2 linked regions of the Sinorhizobium fredii USDA 257 genome follow. The protein of the gene in region 1 interacts with the protein of each later gene in a pairwise test. Links are inferred from orthologs where the notes say so. Each region holds a gene or a part of one and is shown in the gene's direction. Other genes may lie near its edges. The genes, in order: cysK and cysE.

Evidence for each region.
Region 2: the proteins of cysK (region 1) and cysE interact in binary tests that used the Escherichia coli proteins (3 or more experiments, as listed by UniProt). The link is inferred for Sinorhizobium fredii USDA 257 from one-to-one orthologs.

What each region holds. Positions count from the first base shown.
Region 1 is NC_018000.1:6,445,508-6,448,647, reverse strand. Bases 93-2,913 are described here. They hold cysK (cysteine synthase A), read left to right. Parts: upstream 93-929; coding sequence 930-1,898; downstream 1,899-2,913. Other genes in these bases: USDA257_RS30210 (YifB family Mg chelatase-like AAA ATPase), read right to left, coding at 1,922-2,913; USDA257_RS30220 (LysE family translocator), read right to left, coding at 93-707. Outside these bases: USDA257_RS30225 (NIPSNAP family protein), read left to right, coding at 1-68; more of USDA257_RS30220, read right to left, coding at 75-92; more of USDA257_RS30210, read right to left, coding at 2,914-3,140.
Region 2 is NC_018000.1:3,683,648-3,686,712, forward strand. Bases 319-3,064 are described here. They hold cysE (serine O-acetyltransferase), read left to right. Parts: upstream 319-1,150; coding sequence 1,151-1,978; downstream 1,979-3,064. Other genes in these bases: USDA257_RS17140 (alpha/beta fold hydrolase), read left to right, coding at 319-979; USDA257_RS17150 (DUF3126 family protein), read left to right, coding at 2,161-2,364; USDA257_RS17155 (phasin family protein), read left to right, coding at 2,603-2,956. In the rest of the region: USDA257_RS17135 (zinc-finger domain-containing protein), read right to left, coding at 1-20; more of USDA257_RS17140, read left to right, coding at 194-318.

The sequences.
Region 1 (3,140 bases):
CCTTTGCCGAAGAGACGCGCTGCATTCTGAGTTACGAGCGCAGCTTCATGCGCCCGGTCTTCGAGTAACGCCTGTTACTTGCGAGCCTCGACAGCCAGGCTGACGGCGAGGCTTGCAAGCACCGTGCTCATCATCCAGCGCTGCACCAGCATGAAAAGCGGACGCCCAGCCAGGAAGGCGGCGATCGATCCGGCGGTCACCGCGATCAGCGCATTGACGGTGACGCTAATCATGATCTGCAGGCTGCCGAAGACGAGCGACTGCAGGAGCACGCTTCCGGTCTCCGGTCGGATGAACTGCGGCAGCAGCGAAAGGTAGAGCGCCGCCACTTTCGGATTGAGCAGGCTGGTGACAAGCCCCATCACGAAGAGCTTGCGCGGTCCATCCTTCGGCAGGTCTCGGACCTGGAACAGCGAGCGGCCCCCGGGCTTCACGGCCTGCCAGGCAAGGTAAAGGAGATAGAGGGCACCCGCGAAGCACAGCGCGTTGTGGGCGAACGGGACCGCCAGCAGCAACGCAGTGATGCCGAGCGCGGCAAAGACCATATAGAAGACGAAGCCGAGCGCCACGCCGCCGAGCGAGACGAGGCCGGCGGCCGGGCCCTGGCAGATCGAACGCGAGATCAGGTAGATCATGTTCGGCCCCGGCGTCAGCACCATGCCGAGCGCGATTAGGGCAAAGCCTATGAGGTTCTGAATGGCCGGCATGATGCGCCCCTTCCGCAATTTTCCGGAAGGTGTCCTTTCTCCTTGGTGCCGACAACGGCGTTCTTGTCACCCGGTCAATTTTCTTGCGAAATAATGATTTCCCAACCGGCGGTTTTGCAGCTGCTTTTTCTCTCCGTCGCGTCGTTCCGCGGCTGTCACGCTCTGGCACGGCCGTCCCTTTGTCCCTATTCTCGCCACAGCACTTAATGAAGGGAGAAATCCATGCCTGAAGCGCGCAAGCCCGGCCGCGGCCGCGTCTTTTCATCGATCACCGAAACGATCGGCGACACTCCGATCGTGCGGCTCGACAAGCTCGCCGGGGAAAAGGGCGTCAAGGCGAACCTGCTCGCCAAGCTGGAATTCTTCAATCCGATCGCCTCGGTCAAGGACCGCATCGGCGTCGCCATGGTCGAAGCGCTCGAAGCGCAGGGGAAGATCGCGCCCGGCCGCACCACGCTGATCGAGCCGACGTCGGGCAATACCGGCATTGCGCTTGCCTTCGTCGCCGCCGCCAAGGGCTACAAGCTGATCCTCACAATGCCCGAGACGATGTCGGTCGAGCGGCGCAAGATGCTGGCGCTGCTTGGCGCCGAACTGGTGCTGACGGAAGGGGCGAAGGGCATGAAGGGCGCCATCGCCAAGGCGCAGGAACTGGTCGAGACGCTGCCCGACGCGATCACTCCGCAGCAGTTCGAAAATCCTGCCAATCCGGAGATCCACCGCAGGACGACGGCCGAAGAGATCTGGAACGACACCGAAGGTAAAGTCGACATCCTCGTCTCCGGCATCGGTACGGGCGGCACGATCACCGGCGCTGGCCAGGTGCTGAAGGCCCGCAAGCCTTCGGTCAAGGTAATCGCCGTCGAGCCCGAGGAGTCTCCGATTCTCTCAGGTGGGGCGCCCGGTCCGCACAAGATACAGGGCATCGGTGCCGGTTTCGCGCCGGCGATCCTCGACACGAGCGTCTATGACGAGGTGATTACCGTCAACGCGAGCGAAGCGGTCGAGGCGGCGCGCCTCGTTGCCAGGCTCGAAGGCGTGCCGGTCGGCATTTCCTCCGGTGCGGCGCTCCAGGCGGCGATCGAAGTCGGCCAGCGCGAGGAAAACGCCGGCAAGACCATTGTCGTGATCATACCGTCCTTTGCCGAGCGCTATCTTTCGACGGTGCTGTTCGAGGGGCTTGGCGCGTAGAGGCGCGGCGGCCGCCTGCATCGCTATGCCGCCGCCGGCAGCCGCTCGCCGGCGACGCGGTAGGAGATCGCTTCGGCAAGATGGATGCGGCCGACCGTCGGCGCCTCGTCGAGATCGGCAAGCGTGCGGGCCACCTTCAAGACGCGGTGGTAGCCGCGTGCGGAGAACTTCATCTTTTCCGCGGCGTCCCTCAACAACTGTAGCCCCGCGGCGTCCGGCTCGGCAATCTTCTCGATCATCGCGGTCGCGCAGCGGGCATTGCTGGTCAGCCCTGGGTGGCCGAGGGCGGCGAAGCGGTCCACCTGAAGAGCCCGAGCGCAGGCGACGCGACTGGCGACTGCGGCGCTCGGCTCGGCCGCGCCGGGCCGGATCAGATCGGCGGCGCTGACGGCCGGCACGTCGATGCGGATATCCAACCGGTCCATCAAGGGGCCCGAAATCCGCGCCTGGTAATCGGCCATGCAGCGTGGACCACGGGCGCAGCTGCGGCCCGGCTCGCCGGCCATGCCGCAGCGGCACGGGTTCATGGCGGCGACGAGCTGGATCGCCGCCGGATAGCTGACGCGGTGGTTGGCACGGGCGATGACACACTCTGCAGTTTCGAGCGGTTGGCGCAGCGCATCGAGCACCTGCGGCGGAAACTCCGGAAACTCGTCGAGAAACAGCACGCCGTGATGGGCAAGCGACGCCTCGCCCGGCTTTGCCCTGAGGCCGCCGCCGATCAGCGCCGCCATGGTGGCGGAATGGTGGGGCGCGCGGAACGGCCGGCGGTCGGAAAGCTTGCCGCCCGGCAATTGCCCGGCGATCGAATGGATCATCGAGACCTCGAGCAATTCGGACGGAGAGAGCGGCGGCAGGATGGAAGGCAGCCGCGCCGCGAGCATCGACTTGCCGGACCCTGGCGGGCCCACCATCAAGAGATTGTGGTTGCCGGCGGCCGCCACTTCGAGCGCCCGCTTGGCGCTCTCCTGGCCTTTGATGTCGGCGAGATCCGGAAGGTTGGCGGCCGCGGCCCGGATCGCCGGTTCGGGTCGCGAGAGCACTTGCGTGCCGCGGAAATGATTGGCGATGGCGATCAGGCTGCGCGGCGCGAGGATGTTGATGTCCGACCCGGCCCAGGCGGCTTCCGCTCCGCTTTCGGCCGGGCAGATCAGCCCCTTGCCGAGCGCATTGGCGCCGATTGCCGCCGGCAGAGCGCCGGCGACCGGCGCAATCGTGCCGTCGAGATTGAGCTCGCCGATG
Region 2 (3,065 bases), 2.8 Mb from region 1 along the record:
GGGATGCTGTGGCCGGCCATGTCGTACTCCGATGAATGCAAGTCTGGTGTCGATTTTGCCGGCACCATAGTGAGCTTTGGCACAAATGTGTAGCAGCAATCATGACGCGATTGTGGTTTTTGAGCCGGCGGGGGTTTTCGACAAATCCGTTACCACCTAGTTTGCCGGAAACGGATTGATGTCTGGGAAAACCATGGATTTGAACCCTCCGCCATATTCGCGCTTCACGCATGACGGCCTGGAAATCGCCTACTTCGACGCGGGCGATCCGTCGGGAGATCCAGTCCTGCTCATTCACGGATTCGCTTCGAGCGCCAATGTCAACTGGGTCTACCCCGGCTGGCTGAAGACCCTCGGCGACGCCGGCTATCGGGTCGTCGCACTCGACAACCGCGGCCATGGCGCGAGCAGCAAGCCCTATGACGCTTCGGTTTACCATCCGCACCAGATGGCCGGCGACGCGGCCGCCCTCCTCGTCCATCTTGGTATCGCCGAGGCGCATGTCATGGGTTACTCAATGGGCGCGCGCGTCTCGGCATTTCTGGCGTTGCATCACCTGCATCGCGTCCGTTCGCTCGTGTTCGGGGGCCTCGGAATAGGCATGGTGACCGGGGTGGGGGACTGGGATCCGATCGCCGAGGCGCTGCTTGCACCGTCGCTCGAAGATGTGACGCATGAGCGTGGCCGCATGTTCCGCGCCTTTGCCGACCAGACGAAAAGCGACCGCCACGCGCTTGCCGCCTGCATATCGACCTCACGAGACCTGCTTTCCGCAGAGGATGTCGGGCGCATCGATGTGCCCGTTCTGATCGGGGTTGGAACGAAGGATGACGTAGCGGGTTCCGCCCAGGACCTTGCCGCTCTGATGCCGCATGCCAGGGCCTTGGATATTCCGGGCCGAGACCATATGCTGGCGGTCGGCGACCGCGTCTTCAAGAAGGCGGTCCTGGAGTTTCTCGGTGAGGTCGGCCGAGCATAGTGGCTCGAAGTGACCGCCGATCGAAACGCTGCGCGCCCATTTATGTCGATCGGGATTTGCCCTATATATGTGGCAGCGCAGGCCAAAGATCGGCCCGGCAGCGTTTGACCAGGCCACGTTTGACTCGGCCACGTCTGACTAGGCCACGTTTGACCAGGAAGGAGCGCGACCATGGTCGCCAAGACCGAACTTCGCCACACGGAACCGCTGAAGGCGATCGATCCCATCTGGGACAGCCTGCGTGAAGAGGCCCGCTTCGCCGCCGAGCGCGATCCGATGCTTGCAGCCTTCCTCTATTCGACTGTAGTCAACCAGCATTCGCTTGAAGAGAGCGTGATCTATCGGATTTGCGAGCGGCTCGACCATCCCGACCTGCAGGCAAATCTGCTCCATCAGACCTTCGTTGAGATGCTCGAAGATTGGCCTGAATGGAGCACGATCCTGCGGGTTGACATCCAGGCCGTCTACGACCGCGACCCCGCTTGCACCCGGTTCCTCGAGCCTGTGCTTTATTTCAAGGGCTTCCACGCGATCCAGACGCACCGGCTTGCCCATTGGCTGTGGAACCGCGGGCGGAAGGATTTCGCGCTTTATCTCCAGAGTCGCTCCTCGAGCGTCTTCCAGACCGATATAAACCCGGCCGCCCGCGTCGGACGCGGCATCTTCCTCGACCACGCGACAGGCCTCGTTGTCGGCGAAACGGCGGTCATCGGCGACAATGTGTCGATCCTGCACGGGGTGACGCTCGGCGGCACCGGCAAGGAGGGCAGCGACCGTCACCCGAAGATCGGCGATGGCGTGCTGATCGGCGCCGGGGCGAAGATCCTCGGCAATATCCATATCGGCCATTGCTCGCGGGTGGCGGCCGGATCGGTCGTGCTGAAGGCGGTTCCCCCGAAGACGACGGTGGCCGGTGTCCCCGCCAAGGTCGTTGGCGAGGCCGGGTGCTCCGAGCCGTCGCGGCAGATGGACCAGATCCTGGCAAGCTTCGATATCTGAGGCGGAGGAGGGGCGCGCTTTTTCGCCTCATTCGCTGCAGATCCGGAAAAATCTGAGCGGTAATACAATGCGTTACGGCTATCCTTGATCATCTTCATGAGTGCTCGGCGTCGTGATGGGTTTACACCTGGCAATGCCGCATGCGAGAAGCGCGGCAAATCAATCGGCTACGGAGAATAGATTTGAAGCCCGAAGAAATCCGCAAGCTTGAGGCCTATTTCAAGCGCACCTTGAATCCGGCGATGGTCGTCAAGGCCCGTCCCAGGAAGGACGAATCCGCCGAGGTCTATCTCGGCGACGAATTCCTCGGCGTCATTTTTCGCGACGATGAAGACGGCGAGCTTTCCTATAATTTCTCGATGGCGATCCTCGACGTAGATCTGTGAACTGCAGCAACGCGCCGGACGTGAGAGCCCCGCGGAACTCACCACCCACCGCTGCCGGCCTGAACTATCGGGCCGGCTTTTCTTATTAAGTCATATTTTTACTGAAATTTCTCGATGACGGCTGAAGCTTCATCAAGTCGTTGCAAGCATTGTGGTTTACTGCATCGCACACTGAACTTGACTTTTTGTGCAGTGCACCTAGACTAACGCCTGCCCACCGCCCACAAGGAGAAGCTTGATGTTTAACCTCGACGACGCAAACAAGAAAAGCAAGGAAGCACTAGATGTGGCTGTGAAGAGCTACTCGGCGCTGACCAAGGGCTATCAGGCCATTGCGACCGAAGCAGCAGACTTTTCGAAGAAGTCCTTCGAAGACGGTATCGCTCATCTCGAAAAGCTGTCCAGCACCAAGAGCCTCGAGGCTGCTTTCGAACTCCAGACGAACTATCTGAAGTCGAGCTACGAAGCTTTCGTCGCCGAAGCATCGAAGATCGGTGAAATGTATGCCGATCTCGCCAAGGACGCCTACAAGCCCTATGAGGCACCGGTCGCCAAGGCAACTGCAGCCGTGAAGTCTGCTGCCGCCGCCTGACGCTAAAGACCATTGCTATCGCAACAAGGCCGGTCGCGGTTGCCGCGGCCGGCCTTGTCGTTCTGAAATGCTCGGCCCCTGGAGACCTTGGGAATAGGCTTAATGCCGA